One region of the Tateyamaria sp. GN1-10 genome, then DNA from elsewhere that is predicted to be linked to it. Evidence: riboswitches for the same ligand, from Rfam matches in the RefSeq annotation. Region 1 holds a riboswitch; the other holds the start of a gene.
The links. A riboswitch is a leader RNA that binds a small molecule or an ion and turns the genes downstream of it on or off. The one in region 1 is predicted to bind thiamine pyrophosphate.
Positions count from the first base shown of each region.

Region 2: it holds a riboswitch for thiamine pyrophosphate, as region 1 does, so the genes downstream of both, ACZ1HN_RS04230 (thiamine ABC transporter substrate-binding protein) here and thiM (hydroxyethylthiazole kinase) in region 1, are expected to answer to the same signal.

Region 1 is NZ_JBVFUR010000004.1:2,546,662-2,555,305, forward strand. It holds gene ACZ1HN_RS14490 (TAXI family TRAP transporter solute-binding subunit) at 1-455, opposite strand, end outside; gene ACZ1HN_RS14495 (MurR/RpiR family transcriptional regulator) at 491-1,354, opposite strand; gene ACZ1HN_RS14500 (aspartate aminotransferase family protein) at 1,463-2,782, shown strand; TPP riboswitch at 3,065-3,154, shown strand; gene thiM (hydroxyethylthiazole kinase) at 3,200-3,973, shown strand; gene thiE (thiamine phosphate synthase) at 3,970-4,608, shown strand; gene thiD (bifunctional hydroxymethylpyrimidine kinase/phosphomethylpyrimidine kinase) at 4,605-5,423, shown strand; gene ACZ1HN_RS14520 (ABC transporter substrate-binding protein) at 5,420-6,358, shown strand; gene tenA (thiaminase II) at 6,355-7,041, shown strand; gene ACZ1HN_RS14530 (ABC transporter ATP-binding protein) at 7,038-7,766, shown strand; gene ACZ1HN_RS14535 (ABC transporter permease) at 7,763-8,494, shown strand; gene ACZ1HN_RS14540 (GntR family transcriptional regulator) at 8,587-8,644, opposite strand, start outside.
Region 2 is NZ_JBVFUR010000004.1:470,791-479,434, reverse strand. It holds gene ACZ1HN_RS04235 (thiamine/thiamine pyrophosphate ABC transporter permease ThiP) at 1-740, opposite strand, end outside; gene ACZ1HN_RS04230 (thiamine ABC transporter substrate-binding protein) at 716-1,696, opposite strand; TPP riboswitch at 1,734-1,835, opposite strand; gene ACZ1HN_RS04225 (SEC-C metal-binding domain-containing protein) at 1,892-2,023, opposite strand; gene aroC (chorismate synthase) at 2,265-3,365, shown strand; gene ACZ1HN_RS04215 (TetR/AcrR family transcriptional regulator) at 3,362-3,943, opposite strand; gene ACZ1HN_RS04210 (DM13 domain-containing protein) at 4,082-4,474, shown strand; gene ACZ1HN_RS04205 (hypothetical protein) at 4,534-4,701, opposite strand; gene ACZ1HN_RS04200 (DMT family transporter) at 4,704-5,459, shown strand; gene ACZ1HN_RS04195 (alkaline phosphatase D family protein) at 5,489-7,045, opposite strand; gene ACZ1HN_RS04190 (nuclear transport factor 2 family protein) at 7,162-7,515, opposite strand; gene ACZ1HN_RS04185 (branched-chain amino acid aminotransferase) at 7,517-8,383, opposite strand; gene ACZ1HN_RS04180 (MarR family winged helix-turn-helix transcriptional regulator) at 8,534-8,644, shown strand, end outside.

The DNA.
Region 1 (8,644 bases):
CGCTGACCGGAACCGGGGTTACCGATGTTCACGCGCTTGCCCTTCAGGTCTGCGATTGTCGAGATGCCGGAATCTGCCCGTGCAACAACGGTAAAGGGCTCTGGGTGGACCGAGAACACGGCGCGGAGGCCTTCAAAAGCACCGGCTTCTTCAAAGCGTGATGATCCATTAAACGCGTGGTACTGCCAGTCGGATTGCGCCACACCAAACTCCAGCTCACCTTCGCGAATTGTGTTGATGTTGTAGACAGAACCACCGGTCGACTCGACCGAGCAACGCACGCCGTGATCGCGACGCCCCTTATTCACGAGGCGGCAAATTGCGCCACCTGTCGGGTAGTACACGCCCGTCACACCGCCCGTGCCGATTGTAATGAACTCTTCCGCAGTTGCGGCGGGTGCCGTTAATGTTGCAACCGCAACACCGACCGACATAATCTTGAATTTATTGAACATTCTGTTCTCCCTTTGATTGATATTCAGCAATTTGATCATTGATCCCAAACCTCGGCAAGCACCCTGTTGGCCGCTTCCACCTCGGCAATTCGTGTCCGTGCTGCCGGTCCTGTTCGGCTCACCAAAACCCCGATGATGGCTTCGACCAGAAACATTGTCACCACGTAGGATGAATAAAAGTGAGGGCTGTCTGTCGGTACGACAAAACTGACCGATGCGTGTTTCAGCTCCGGACAACGGTGCGTGTCAGTGATCAAAACAACATAAACACCCTGCTGTTGCGCGAGTGCAGCCGCTTGAATAGCGCGTTCCGAAAATGGCGGCTTTGTCACGATTATCAATGCATCGCGTTCATCCAAGCCAGCCATCCCGCCACCTAAAGATGCGCCCATGCGGCTCGCCATCATCCAGTTGTCCACACAGAAGCTTGCCATATAGGACAGGTATTCCACGACCCCTGTCGACCCTAGTGCCCCCAACAACATCACCTTGCGTGCAGCAGCCACTCGATCCACGGTACCTTCAAGTGCCCTGCGATCCAGGCTTTCTACGAACGTCTGCAAGTTGGATTGGCACGCCGCGAGATGAGCATCCACGAAACTTGCGCGCCCTTCCTGATGTTCGCTATGCAGCCTTTCCGCACGTTCAGCAAAGTTGTTCACACTTCGCCCGATCTTCGTGCGCATCTCTTCGCGAAGTTCTTCGAAGTCTGCGTAATCCAAAGCGCGGGCCAAGCGCGAAAACGCTGCAGGTGAAACACCACTTTCACGAGACACAGTTCGCAGAGTTCGCGACGCGACATCCACCGGGTTATTGGCAAGATAATCTGCCGCCTGGCGAAGCGTATAGCTCAGATCGCTGTATCGATCGGAAAGCCGTGTTTCAAATGTCGAATCCAAATGGACCCCCTCAGGACATGCCGAAAGTGTTTCTATTGTTTCAGTCATTGTCAATGAATGGGTCATCTGTTTCAGTCGCTGCACCCAATGAACGCCACTGGATCAGCCATGTCGCATGTTTTTTCGCGGAATTCGAATACCACCCTACCTGTCGCAGTGCGCGGCGAAGGAATATATCTCTATGATTCAAATGGGAAATCTTATCTAGACGGATCAGGAGGTGCAGCCGTTTCGTGCCTTGGTCACGGGGACAAAGATGTCATCGCTGCGATGGCTGACCAGATGAGGAAGTTGGAGTTCGCGCATACGGGTTTTTTAACATCAGAACCTGCTGAAACATTGGCCACGCGCCTCGTAGCTCACGCCCCTGAAGGGATTGAAAAAGTGTACATCGTTTCAGGCGGTTCCGAGGCAGTTGAAGCGGCACTCAAACTCGCGCGTCAATACATGCTCGAAATTGGCCAGCCGGAACGAAAGCGTTTCATTGCCCGACGTCAGAGCTATCACGGGAACACTCTGGGCGCACTTGGAACCGGTGGTAACATGCGGCGACGCGCGCCCTTTGACCCGATCATGGTGTCTGCATCCCACATCGCACCTTGCTATGCCTATCGCTTCCAAGAAGCCGGAGAGACCGAACGCGACTACGCGCTGCGCGCGGCAAACGAGTTGGAGGATGAAATCTTGCGCCTCGGTCCTGAAACCGTCGTTGCCTTCATCGCGGAACCGGTTGTCGGTGCAACAGCCGGTGCTGTTCCCCCTGCCTCAGGCTATTTCAAACGCGTTCGCGAAATCTGTGACAAGTATGGCGTGCTTTTAATACTTGATGAAGTGATGTGCGGCATGGGCAGAACCGGCACCTTCTTTGCCTGTGAACAGGAACATGTCCGCCCTGACATCGTTGCAATCGCGAAAGGTCTGGGCAGCGGATATCAACCCATTGGTGCAATGCTATGCTCAGAGGCAATTCACGATGCTATTAAGCAAGGAAGCGGCTTCTTCCAACACGGGCACACCTATCTTGGCCACCCAATTGCCTGCGCTGCGGCAAATGCCGTCGTAAACAAGCTGACGGCAGGAGGTCTGACCAAACGTTCTGCGACAATGGGTCGTTACCTCGAGCAGTCACTCAACGCGGAATTCGGTCAACACCAGCACGTCGGCGATATCCGTGGGCGCGGCATGTTTCGCGCGTTGGAACTTGTCAAAGACAAGGACACAAAGGCTCCTTTCGCACCTGAAAAAGGCCTGGCAAAGTCCGTCAAGGCAAAGGCGATGGAGAATGGGTTAATCTGTTATCCCAACGGCGGCACAATCGATGGCAAACACGGCGACCACATCTTGCTGGCACCGCCCTACATTTGCACCGAGGCACAGATCGACGAGTTGGTCGAGAAGCTTGCGCAAAGCCTGCAAGACGTTTTGTAAACGCCTGTAAAATTTTAGTTCTGCCAAGGGAACGGTCAACTCACCGTCGTAAGTGGACTCTGAAAAATGCTTTTGCAAGAGAACAACATCGCAAGCGCGGCTCGTCAATAAACTCGGTTAAAAGCTGCGCACGGTCAGGGTCGAACAAGCAGATCACGGCGGTGGCATCAAGTGGGCACAGCGGACGAGAACTGAGGCTTGCTGTAAATCAACGCCCCGTGTCTGGGCCATTCACAATGGCGTCCGATCTTGTTTGACTACGTAATCTCACCGTTCTACACCTCGCAGTGCCAGGGGCGCTGCAAAGCTGAGACGTACCCTTTGAACCTGAACCAGATAATGCTGGCGGAGGGAGGTCGCAGGTCACTCAACAATAGGTGACACGTCTCCATTTTCGTCTGCGAAAACGGAGACACTATGGCTTACCAAGACGTATTGACGCCCCTTCGCGATAAGAACCCTCTGGTGCACTGCATCACCAATTATGTCGCGATGAACGTTGCCGCGAATGTTGTTCTCGCTGCGGGCGCATCACCGGCAATGGTGCACGCTCCGGAAGAGATTGCGGATTTCACACCAGTATGCGCGGCCGTGACGATCAACATAGGAACGCTTTCCACGTCTTGGGTGGCAAGCATGCTGGCGGCCGCACAATTGGCCAATGACAGTAACATACCATGGGTGTTCGACCCTGTTGCGCATTTCGTCAGTGGATATCGCAAGGCCGTCGCCCAGGATTTGCTGGCGTTACGTCCAACCATCATTCGCGGAAATGCATCCGAGATACTGGCACTTGCCGGAGAGTCCGGCGCTGGCAAAGGGGCTGACAGTGGGGATGCGGTCGAAGCTGCAAAAGGCGCAGCGCAAAACCTCGCTGAAAGATATGACGCAGTAATTGCCGTAACCGGTCCGACTGATTTCGTAACCGATGGCTCTCAGTCGGCCCAGGTTCATGGTGGCTCGCCGATCATGCCCAAGGTCACTGCTTTGGGATGCGCTCAGACCGCGCTGATGGGTGCATATGCTGCAGCAGGTCCCGCATACGATGCAGCCGTCGGCGCTTTGTCGCATTTCAAAGTTGCCGGATCACAAGCCGCGTCGAAGGCACAGGGCCCTGGCAGCTTTCAAATTCATTTCCTTGATGCGCTGGCAGCTACTCAGCCTGCCGACTTGGCGGGGGCCGTCACATGATACGGGATCTTCGGCCGCGCTTGCGTCTGTACCTCGTGACCGATCCGCAGCTTTGTCGCGATGCGGGTTTGGAGAACACGGTGCGACAGGCCGTGGACGGCGGCGTCACGATGGTTCAGCTGCGCAACAAGCATGCGACAACCGCGGCCCGCATCGACATGGCACGCGCGTTGAGGGACGTCCTGTCTGGCACGGGCGTCCCTCTGGTCATCAACGATGACGTCGAGGCTGCGGTTGCAGCGGATGTGGATGGGGCTCATGTCGGTCAGGGCGACATATCAGCCGCTGACGCACGCGCGATGCTGGGGCCGGATAAAATACTTGGGCTCTCTTGTGAGAATGCCCAAGCCGTGCACGCGGTCAATCCCGCAGTCGTGGATTATCTCGGGCTTGGTCCTGTCTTTGGCACGACAACCAAGGCTGATCACAAGCAACCAATCGGCTTTGATGGCTTGGAGGGATTGGTCGCACAGTCTCCACTACCCAACGTCGCGATCGGCGGGCTGAAGGCAAAACACCAGCGTGCAGTTCTTGAAAGCGGCGCCGATGGGCTGGCTGTGGTTTCCGCCATTTGTGGTCAACCGGATGCGACAGCCGCTGCGCGCGCTTTCGCAGAAACGGAGGCAAAATTATGATACCCAATGTCCTGAGTATCGCGGGGTCGGATCCGTCCGGTGGCGCGGGTGTTCAAGCGGATATCAAAGCAATATCCGCAAATGGCGCATTTGCAATGGCAGCGCTGACGGCTTTGACGGCGCAAAACACACGAGGTGTCACCGGCATTCATCTCGTACCACCAGACTTCGTCATGGCTCAAATCAACGCGATCTTCACCGATATTCGAGTGGATGCCGTGAAAATTGGGATGATCGCAAATGCAGAGATCGCCCAAGCCGTTGTGACCACGCTTGACACCTGTAAGGCTCCGGTCGTCGTTGACCCTGTCATGATTGCCAAGGGCGGCGCCGAGCTTCTTCAGGCCGACGCTGTGGACGTTGTCCGGAATCAACTGTTGCCACGGGCGACGCTGTTAACCCCCAACTTGCCAGAAGCAGCGCATCTATTGGGAACCAAAACAGCAGCCACGCGGACCGAAATGGAAGCGCAAGGCCGTGCCTTGATCCAATGCGGACCGGGCGCAGTTTTAGTGAAAGGTGGCCATCTTGACGGCCCCGACAGCCCCGATTGTCTCGTCACAGGCCAAGATGTCAGGTGGTTTGAAAGCCCTAGAACAAAGACCCGGAACACCCACGGGACGGGGTGCACGCTGTCTTCGGCATTGGCAGCGCAGCTGGCCAAGGGGCAAGACCTCCCCGCTGCGGTCACAGCTGCCAAAAGCTACGTCACCAGCGCCATTGCGCGTGCAGATGACCTTGCGGTCGGACACGGACACGGGCCAACACACCATTTCACGGCTTTCTACGCCGACGTGGAAGGAACTCACGCATGAAACCGATTGCCCTCGCAGTCGCCCTGTCGATCTGCGCAACGCCACTTTGGGCCCAAGATAAAATGACCCTACTGCTGGACTGGTTTGTAAACCCCGACCATGGACCGGTGATCGTTGCACAAGAGAAAGGTTTCTTCGCAGACGTGGATTTGGAGGTTGAGATCATTGCCCCTGCCAATCCGTCTGATCCACCAAAGCTTGTAGCAGCTGGTCAAGCTGACATGGCGATTTCGTATCAACCTCAGCTACACCTGCAAATTCACGAAGGACTGCCTTTACAACGTGTCGGTACGCTGGTCGCAACACCGCTAAATTGCCTTTTGGTACTTGATGACGGTCCAATCGCGTCGCCAGCCGATCTCGAAGGGCGCAAGGTGGGCTTTTCCGTCGGCGGTGTAGAAGAAGCCGTTTTGGGTCATGTATTGAACACCCATGGACTAAGCTTGGACGATGTCGAACTGATCAACGTGAACTGGTCACTATCACCATCTTTGATGTCAGGTCAGGTGGACGCAGTCATCGGCGCATTCCGCAATTTTGAACTGAACCAGATGGATATCGAAGGCGTACCCGGCCGCTGCTTCTACGTCGAGGAAGAAGGGCTGCCGCCTTACGATGAACTGATCTACATCGCCAACCCGGGCACAATGAATTCTGACCAGATCCAGCGTTTCCTGGCTGCCACGGAAAAGGCGACACAATACATCATCAATCACCCAGAAAAGAGCTGGGAGATTTTTTCGGGCACGGCGCCTGAGTTGCAGGACGAACTCAACAGACGTGCGTGGGCAGACACATTGCCCCGGTTTGCCTTGCGTCCCTCGGCAGTGGATGTCGGTCGTTACGCCAATTTCGAAACTTTTTTGTTCGAAGCAGGCCTGATCCCACGCATAAATTTGGTCTCCGACATAGCCATCGACGTGATGGCGCAATGAATATGAAACCGTACGGGCAGATCTTTGCCATGTGGCGCAGCGGTTGCCCTGAACCATGGCGGGCTTACACGCATCACAGGTTCGTCGAAGGGTTGCGCGAGGGCACCCTGCCCCGCTCCGCGTTTCTAAACTATCTGATCCAGGATTACGTCTTTCTCGTCCACTTCGCTCGCGCATGGTCCCTCGGCGTCGTCAAAGCGGAAACATTGGATGAAATGAAGGTCTGCGCGGGCACCGTCGACGCCTTGGTCAATCACGAAATGGCTTTGCACATCAAAACATGTGCAGCCGAAGGGATTGATGAAGCTACGTTGTTCAACGCATCCGAGGAGTTCGAAAATCTTGCCTACACGCGTTACGTGATGGATGCCGGGTTACAAGGGGATTTTCTGGATCTGATGGCCGCATTGGCCCCTTGCTGTTTTGGCTATGGAGAGATCGGGGCGCGCTTGGCGCAAGATGCTGCCACGGATACGCCCTATCGAGACTGGATCAACACATATGCGGGCGAAGAGTACCAAACTGTCATGGCCAATGTCGGGCGCATGATCGACGCTTCTGTCGCGCGCCGTTTGGGGGACAAACCCAAACACGCCGCCCGGTGGGAACATTTGCAGCAGCGCTTTACCACAGCCACAGAGTTGGAGGTGCGCTTTTGGGATATGGGAATGCGGGCCGCGTGACACCGACAGCCCCATCTATCCATATCAACGGCTCCTGCTCTATCGACGGCCTGCCTTTGTTTGGGCCTTTGGAAATGACACTGAACGCAGGTCACTGGACCTGTGTTCTGGGGCGCTCCGGCGTCGGAAAATCAACGCTTCTGCGCTTGACGGCAGGATTGGAGTGCGGCGGAGTTTTCCAAGGGACGATCGCCGCGTCTGACCACCACCCCGTCAACAACCGGGTGAGTTTCATGGCGCAAATGGACCTATTGCTGCCTTGGCTTACCGTACTTGAGAACACGGTTCTGGGCGCACGCCTCCGCGGAAAGCAACCTGATTTTCCGCGCGCTAAGAACCTGCTTGAACGTGTAGGTCTTGCCGACCACCTTAAAAAGAAACCCAGGGAACTGTCGGGTGGGATGCGCCAGCGTAACGCGCTTGCCCGTACATTGATGGAAGACCGTCCCATCGTTTTGCTGGACGAGCCGTTCTCGGCCCTTGACGCCAGTAGCCGCGCCGAAATGCAGGAACTGGCTGCCGAGGTGCTGGTTGGGAAGACAGTGCTTCTTGTCACCCACGACCCGACAGAGGCGGTGCGCCTTGGCCATCAGATCATTGTTCTTGGGCGAACATCAGTGCAAAAATGGCCTGCGCCCGCCAATCCACCGATCCGCGACTCCTTTGCGCCAGATACCATCACTTGCCAGAGTGATCTTCTCTCCGTCTTGCGGGGGCTAAAATGAGCAGGCCGGGTTACACAATTGGTGCCTGTGCCCTCGGACTGCTTTTATGGCAAGGAGTGGTTTGGGCCACCGACGTTCCAAAATTCATCCTGCCGCCGCCATCCAGCGTCGCTGCCGCCGCCTGGGACAATCGCATTTTGCTGATGGACCATGCCAGCATCACGCTGACCGAAGTTCTATTGGGCCTGTTGATTGGCTCATGTTTGGGAGCATTCACCGCAATCCAGCTGGCACTTTTCCCCCGGCTGCACCGGTTGTTCATGCCGCTTCTGGTATTCACGCAGGCCGTTCCTGTGTTTGCTCTCGCCCCCATTCTTACGCTGTGGTTTGGGTACGGCATCGCGTCAAAGATCGTGATGGCGGTCCTCATCATATTTTTTCCAGTCACCAGCGCATTCTATGATGGACTAAGCCGCATCCCGCCAGACGTGTTGGACCTGGCCCGAACCATGGGCGCGAGCAAAAGGCAGATCATGCAAAGGATCAGGATACCCTATGCTCTTCCGTCATTGGGAACCGGGCTGACCCTCGCTGCCGTATACGCTCCAATCGGCGCGGTCATTGGTGAATGGGTCGGCGCTTCGAAAGGGCTCGGATATCTAATGTTGTTGGCGAACGGGCGAGCAAAGACAGACCTGATGTTTGCAAGCTTGATCGTCTTGGCCGTGATGACAGCCACGCTGCACTTTGGCGTGACAAAAGCAGCAGTGCGGTTGCAGCAGAATTGAACGCGGCACCAACACCATCAAAGCCACCGCTGTTCGTACGTTAGAACTTGGCCCAAAGTCCAAAACTGGTCAGTCATGGTTGCTGATGGATTTCAGCGTTTCAAACTGGCAACAAGCTGGTGAAATTTCTCACCTTGGATAGCAACGTGA
Region 2 (8,644 bases), 2.1 Mb from region 1:
CCCGCCACAGCCAGTTGCAAAAGGCTCAGCACCGCCGCGCGCCCAAGGTCGAAATCAAACTTGAACGCCTGATAGATAGCGAGTTCGATGGTCGTCGCCCGCGGTCCACCCCCAAGGGTCAGCGCAACCGCAAAACTGGTCAGACAAATGACAAAGATCAGGGCAAAGGCCCCCGGCACCACCTGCCGCAGGATCGGCCATTCAATGATGCGAAACACCATGCGCGGCGACAGACCAAGCTGCCCCACCATGCGGAACTGCTCGGCCGGGACAGACTGCCAGCCCTGCAAGATCAGGCGCGTGGCAAGGGGCATGTTGAAGAACACATGAGCCAGTACAACACCATGCGCGCCATAGATCGACACCTCCGGCAATCCCAGCAGGCCAAGCCCCGTGTTCAGCCACCCATTGCGGCCAAAGATGGCCAGCAGGCCCAATACGGCGACAATCACCGGCAGAATGAACGGCGCGCCCAGCAACGTCACCAACAGGGTATGGCCCGGCACCCGCCGTCGCGCGAGCGCCCGCGCCACCGGCACGGCCAACAGAACGGAAATCAGCGCTGACAGGAAGGCCTGCCAGACGGTAAAGCGCACCGCCTGCCACTCGGCAGCGCGCAGGCCGGTGGTGGCTTCAATCCGCTGGCTGATGCCGACAAAGGCGGCAATCACCACCGCGACGACGAAGGCCGCTGCAGTGATGCCAAGCCATGGGCTTATTGGCTGAGCGCGGCGCGCCATGTCTCAATCGCGTCCGCTTGCAGGTCCGCCGCTTCGGTTTCCGAGTAGAACAGAACCTTCTCGGGCAGCGGCAATTCGGACCATCCTTCGGGCCAATCCGCCTGCGGCAGCGCCGATGGCAACGACCAGTTGGCCGTCGGAATGATAGTCTGGAAGTCGCGCGACATCACAAAGGCCAGGAACTGGTCCGCCAGCTCGGGCTGATCGGTGTCCGCAATCTTGCCCACGGTTTCGACCATGAAATAGTGACCTTCGGGGAAGATCGCCGCCTTCTTGGTGAAATCCTCTTCGGCAAACATGTGGTAGGCGGGTGATGTGGTGTAGCTCAGCACCATGTCCGCCTCACCATCCGTGAACAGGCCGTAGGAGGCCGACCAATCCTTGGTCACGGTCAGGATATTGTCCGACAGCGATTCCCACACTTCAGCCGAGCGGTCGCCATAGACCGACTGCACCCACAGCACGAGGGCCAAACCGGAGATGGACGTGCGCGGATCCTGAATGACGATCTTCACATCATCGGGCAGATCCAGCAGCGCATCGAAACTGGCGGGTGGCGCGTCCATCGTGGTCTCGTTGTAGATGAACGCCGTGTGCCCGTAGTTGAAGGGCAGGAAGGTGTCATCGGACCACTCAATCGGCAACGTCAGGGCACTGTTGTCCTGCCCATGCGGCGCGAACAACCCGGTTGCCCGCGCCTTGGCCGTCACGTCCGATGTCAGTCCAATGACCACATCCGCCTTGGTCCGCTCGCCTTCCAGCAACAAACGCGGCACCAGGTCACCGGTCGACCATTCCAGATCACAGGCGCAGATCTTTTCAAACTCCGTCTCGATGATGGGACCAGGGCCCCATTCGGACGTAAAATAATCGCCTGCATAAACAGTCAGAACAGGGGTGTCGGCCAGCGCAGTCGTGGCGCCCAGCGCAGCGGCCAATGTCAAAGCGTGTTTCATCGCATCCTCCAATGCAGAGGCGGCGGGATAAGGGTCTTGGGGTAAGCCAAACCTTCCCTCCGCCGGTGTTAACCGGTTCAGGTTCAACGGGTTCGCATCGCGCATCTCAGCCTGTCGCCAGGCACCCCGAGGTATTGGCAGGTATAGGAGGGCGCCCGCCAGGTAGCAAGCGCCCTTGCATTTCAATCACGCTCTCTAAAAGTAATGGTCCCGCCAACTGCCATCATAGCGTCCACTGCGCAGGCAACAGCGTTTGAACCGCTTGCCCGATCCACACGGACAGGGATCATTTCGGCCAAGTTTTTCACGAAGTTCCACATCGCCCATGCACCATGCGATCACCGGTCTTGACCCGGGTCTCGGACGGGAACGAACGTCTGCGTTTAGCGATCACCTCGAAAGGAGGGACGGTCCTGGGGATCAATGCGTTTTGCCATGTCAGCCTCCATCGGTTTTGCGTGGATCGCCCTGTTAGAATGTTGCAGCGTTCAAAACAACAGGTTTTCAACGGACTTGGCATCGCATCCTGCGCGGCGTATGTCCCCGTGAACCTTGTCGGAGCAGTCCCATGTCGATCAACAGTTTTGGCCATCTCTTCCGCGTGACCACGTGGGGCGAAAGCCACGGGCTTGCGCTTGGCGCGACGGTCGATGGGTGCCCGCCCGGCATCGAGGTGGACGAGGCTATGCTGCAACAGTGGCTGGACAAGCGTAAGCCGGGCCAGAACAAATACACGACCCAGCGGCGCGAACCCGATGCGGTGAAAATCCTGTCAGGTGTGTTCGAAGGCAAGACAACCGGCACCCCAGTGCAGCTGATGATCGAAAACACGGATCAACGGTCAAAGGACTATGGCGATATCGCCGAGAAGTTCCGCCCCGGCCATGCCGACATCACCTACTGGCAGAAATACGGCATCCGCGACTATCGTGGTGGTGGTCGGTCCTCGGCCCGCGAAACAGCCGCTCGCGTGGCCGCCGGTGGGTTGGCGCGGGCAGCCCTCGACATCTTGGTGCCCGGGATCGAAATCAAGGGCTACATGACCCGCATGGGCGCACACGAGATTGATCGGGACCACTTCGACTGGGACCAGATCGACCAGAACCCGTTTTGGGTGCCTGACGCCAAGGCAGCAGAGACATGGGCCGACTACCTGGACGGTTTGCGCAAATCCGGCTCGTCCGTTGGCGCGGTTATCGAAGTCGTCGCGCGGGGTGTTCCCGCAGGCCTCGGGGCCCCGGTTTATGGCAAGTTAGACACTGATCTGGCTGCGGGCATGATGAGTATTAATGCCGTCAAAGGGGTCGAGATTGGCGAAGGCATGTCCGCCGCCATGCTGACGGGCGAGCTGAATGCGGATGAGATCATCATGGGTCCAGATGGCCCCGAATACTCATCCAACCACGCGGGCGGCATCTTGGGTGGCATCTCGACCGGGCAGGACATCATTGTGCGCTTCGCGGTCAAACCAACGTCGTCCATCCTGCAAACCCGCAAGACGATCACCAAGTCAGGCGAAGAGGCTGAAATCATCACGAAGGGTCGTCACGACCCATGTGTTGGCATACGGGCCGTACCAGTGGGCGAGGCAATGATGGCCTGTGTGATCCTGGATCACCTGCTGCTCGATCGCGGTCAGACGGGCAGCGTGCGCGGATCCATCGGCTAGGCCAGCATCACACCAACCGAGCGGACGATATTGTGCAGCGTGTCGTGATCAATCCGCGCGCGCGCCATCGTGCGCAACCCGACATATTGCGCGATGATCATGTCGGCCAGCGCGCCCCGTTCAGCGGTGTTGAGCGTTGCATGTTTCGGCGATGCGCCCAGAGCGACAAAGATACCGTCGCGCAACGCGCCAAGACCATGGGACACCGCTTTGGCAATCTCGTCATCATAAGTGCTGGGCCCGGCGGCCGCCGTGCACAACAGGCAACCACGCGTATCACCGTCGACCACGCGCTGGTATGACCCCCGAAACATGGACATGATACGCTCGGCACCGTTGGGGATGGACGGATCGCTCAGCATGGCGACCCCCTCCTGAACAGCTTGGCTTTCATACCGCGCCAGCACCTGTAGAAAGAGTGTCTTCTTGTCGGTGAATGCCTTGTAAAGGCTCCCGCGCGTCAGGCCCATGCCGTCCAAAAGGTCAGGCAATGATGCCCCTTCATACCCGCGAGCCCAAAAGACATGCATCGCCTTTTCAAGCGCGTCATCTGTATCAAAGGATCTGGGGCGTGCCATGTGAAGTCTCCGGTGTCTGACACTCAATATAGCATTGGGAACCAAATAGTCCAGAACTCACGACTTCGTGTTTTGTACCATTCAGTTCCCAATGCTATCCAACAGTTGGGAACTAACCAGTCCAGAACGGAGATCAACATGTATAACGTAATCAAATCATTCGCCCTGACCCTCGCGATCGTCATTGGCTTTGCCGCAGCACCCGCATCCGCCGAAGCCGTCTCGACCGGCACGTTCACAGGCGCATCGGACCACATCACCACCGGCGCAGTCGAAGTGATCAAGAACGCCGACGGCAGCCACACCATCGTGTTGGGCGATGACTTCAGCCTCGACGGCGCGCCCGATCCGCGTGTCGGCCTGGGCAAAGACGGCTTTTACAACGGCAACACCGACTCGGGCGTTCTGGGCAACCTGACCGGCGCTCAATCCTTCGTTGTTCCCGCAGGCATCGACGTCTCCGAGTTCAACGAAGTCTATATCTGGTGCGAAAAGTTCAGCGTGCCGCTTGGCGTCGCCAAACTGAACTGATTGCTTGCCAATCTTCTCCCGACCCGACAAGGATCGGGGGAAATGAAAGCTCCCACAACTCAGAACAAACCCGGCACTGCCATCGCCCTGAAGCTGATGGCGGTGTTTTTGTTCATGGTGATGGCGGCCATGATCAAGGTGGCAACGCAAAGCGTGCCCGCAGGCCAGGCCGTGTTCTTCCGATCCCTCTTTGCCATGCCGATCATCATCGCGTGGATCTGGAACACCGGTGAGATCTCGCGAGGCCCTGACCCCCAAGAACCTGACCGGTCACATCTGGCGCGGGTTGTTAGGAACAACCGCGATGGCCCTCACCTTTGCCGGGTTGGCCCTGTTGCCGCTGCCCGAAGTGACGGCCATTGGCTATGCGACGCCGATGTTCACGGTCATTCTGGCGGCAATCATGCTGGGCGAACGGGTGCGCCTGTTCCGAATCTCGGCCGTCGCCCTGGGGCTGGTGGGCGTGATGATCGTGATATGGCCACGCCTCTCAGTTGATCCGGGCGCTGCGGGCACGGCAGGCACCATCGGCGCGCTCATGGTTCTGGGCGCGTCCATCTTGCGGGCGCTGGTACAGATCCACATCCGCACCTTGGTCAAGACAGAGCATACGGCGGCGATCGTCTTCTACTTCTCGCTGACGGCGACGGTCCTCAGCCTGTTCAGCCTGCCATTTGGGTGGATCATTCCATCGCGACTGGACCTGATGTTGCTGATCGGGGCGGGACTGATTGGCGGCGTCGCGCAAATTCTGGTCACATCCAGCTTCCGCTTTGGCGCGGCCTCTATGCTGGCACCGTTCGACTATGCGTCTCTGATATTCGCCGCTCTGATCGGCTACGTGATCTTCTCGGAACTGCCCACATCGGCAACGGTCATCGGTGCCTCGCTGGTTGTGCTGGGCGGGGCCATCATCCTGTGGCGCGAACGGCAACTTGGCGGCGGACGCAACCGCGCACGGGCTGTGACCGACCCCAAGGGATAGCGCGCCGGATCACCCGGCGCACCCCGGGTTCAAAGGCGAACGCCTTTCGGCTCCAGCGTGACGCTATACAGCTCGGTATCGGCGCGATCCATCAGGCGCACCGTCATCTCCTGGGTCGCCCCATCAATATCCACGAGGCCAAAAAATTGCAGACCAGCGCTTGGCGGCAGGTTCACCCCCTGCTCCTCGGTCGGGGCTTTCACGAATTTCACCTCGGGGCCAAAGGTGCCATCCAGTTCATTCGGGCCAAATGTACCTGCGTGCAACGGACCCGATACGAACTCCCAAAACGGCTCGAAATCACTAAATTGTGCCTTGTTAGGGTCGTAATAGTGCGCGGCGGTGTAGTGCACATCGGCGGTGAACCACACCGTATTGGCAATGTTCGCCGTCTTGATGAAGCGCAATAACTCGGCCACCTCCAGCTCGCGCCCCTTGGGGTCCGCGCTTGTCCCATCCGCAATCCCTTCGGATCCGGCCTGTTCGCGGAAGTTATCCCATACGATCAACCCGATGGGCTGGTCAGCGGCGATCACCTTCCATGTCGCCGTACTGTTCGCCAACTCGCGCTTCAGCCACACCATCTGCTCGGCCCCCATCACACGCGTGCTGTCGTCCAGCGTGTCGCCCTGGGTCGCCGTGTTCGGCCCGCGATAGCTGCGCAGATCAAGAAAGAAGACATCGAGCATCGGGCCATAGCTGATCTTGCGATAGACACGGCTCGGCTCGGACGGGGTGATGCGCAGCGGTGTCATCTCGTGGAAGGCACGGGTGGCTCGGGCCTGCAGGACATGAACCGATTTCTCGGTGTACCGGTCGTCACCCATCAGGTCCTTACTGTCGGACCAGTTGTTGGTGACCTCGTGATCGTCCCACTGCATGAAGGTCGGAACAGAAGCGTTCAGGGCCTGCACATGCGTGTCCATCATGTTGTATTTCCACTGGTCGCGGAACTCTTGCAGGGTCTCGGCCACCTTGCGCTTGGCATCGATCAGGGTGGTGTTCTGCCAAACCACAGACCCATCCTCTTCCACCGAATCCTCCATCGGTCCGTCGGCATAGACGGTGTCGCCGGAATGGATAAAGAAATCGGGCTCATGCCGGGCCATGGTCGCATAGGTCAGCATACCCTCATCATCGATGCCCCAGCCCTGACCGGCCGTATCCCCCGACCACGCAAAGCGGATGTCACGGCGCGACGCGGGCGCCGTACGAAAGCGTCCGACTAGCGGTTCAGAGGTCGCATTGATGTCCGACAGGTCCATGGCGGTGAAGCGGTAGAAGATATCCTGATCCGACGGCAGCCCATCGACCAGGCGCTTGATCGACATATCGCTGCCCGGGATCGCATCCATCGGCGCAAGGCGGCGCGCATTGGCAAAGCTTTCGGTGGTTGCCACCTCCATCTCGATCCGGGCGGGGCGGTCGGTGCGGGTCCAAATCATGCCCGAAGTCGTGTCGACATCGCCGGATTGAACACCATGGGTGAATGTCGGGCGATCGGCGGCACGGCTGATCGCTGGTGCGGCAAGGAATGCGGTCGTGGTGGCCAGAAAGGCGCGGCGGGTCGGACGAATAAGTGGCATTATTAAGCTCCCTGTTGGTCGAATGTCGCCAGACAACAGGGTTTGGGTGACGTGCGATTGGCGTACACGTAACAGAACAGGCAAGGTTTTGTGACGAGCGGGAATGCGCCTAAGTGCTAGGCCCGCCCCTGTGGTCTGTGACATGCCGATGCCTCAACCACCAAGCCGTCCGGCCCAAATCGCAACGTCTCTGCTGCCAGTACATCACGTTGGTTGCGGTAAGTGATGACCAGCATACCATGCCCATGCAACACATCCACGACCACAAAGGACAACACAGGTTGCGCGGCGAGCGCGCGGCTCCAATAGTCGCGCAACGCCACCTTGCCCCGCAATTCGCCATACCCCACCAAGAGCATCGCCTTGGTCGAGCGAAAGATCACATCCTCGCTGTAGTGGGCAAGGATGCGATCAAGGTCATGGGCGTTCCAGGCGGCCTCCCACTCGATCGCGAAGGCATCGTAGTCCACGCTATGCGCGCACCATTTTTTCGTAGCCTTCCGAGATCTCGCGCGTGATCGCACCAACTTCAAAGTTGTAGTCTGCAATCTCGCCCACCGGAGTGACTTCTGCGGCGGTGCCGGTCAGCCAGCACTGCTCGAACCCTTCCAGTTCTTCGGGCATGATCACACGTTCATGCACCTTGATCTGGCGATCTTCCAACATGCCGATAACTGTCTGCCGTGTCAGACCGTTCAGGAACACATCTGCCTTTGGCGTGTGCACCTCGCCATCCTTGACGAAGAAGATGTTTGCACCCGTGCATTCCGCGACATAACCACGGTAATCCATGAACAACGCGTCCGAACATCCCTTGGCCTCTGCCGCATGCTTGGACGTGGTGCAGATCATGTAAAGACCCGCCGCCTTGGCATGGACGGGCGCAGTCTCGGGCGAGGGGCGCTTCCACTTGGCGATGTCGATCTTCGCGCCCTTGTACTTGGCGTCACCATAGTAGTTGCCCCATTCCCACGCCGCGATGGCCAGGTGCACAGGGTTCTTGGCAGACGCGACACCCATGTCTTCGCCTGCGCCACGCCAGGCCACGGCCCGCACATAGGCGTCGGTCAGGCCATTCACAGTCAGCACTTCCTGCTTGGCAGCTTCGATCTCGTCCACAGTCCACGGGATCTGGAAATCCAGCTCACCAGCCGAGTAGTGCAAGCGCTCGGAATGCTTCCGGCTGAGAAAGATCTTGCCATCATAGGCGCGCTCTCCCTCGAACACCGAGGATGCATAATGCATGGCATGGGTCAGAATGTGGACGTTCGCCTGACGCCAGTCGACCATTTGGCCGTCCATCCAGATTTTCCCGTCGCGATCATCGTAGCCAGCCATGGCGCCCTCCGAATTTGCATATGTTGCGCAATTAGGACCGATGCGGTCACAAAGTTGCGCAAAACCTGCGATTCGATAGCCCTTCACCCTTGGAATGTCAACAAGGCTGACTTAAACTGCCTCAAAAGACGACCAGAGATGGGGACGGGCATGGCCGACGGACGCGGAACTGCTACTGCGGGTGGAGAGAACCTGCTTTTCCTGACGGATGAACAATTGCGTCAGGGGATCGAGGCGATGTTCTTTGCCTATCGCGGGTTC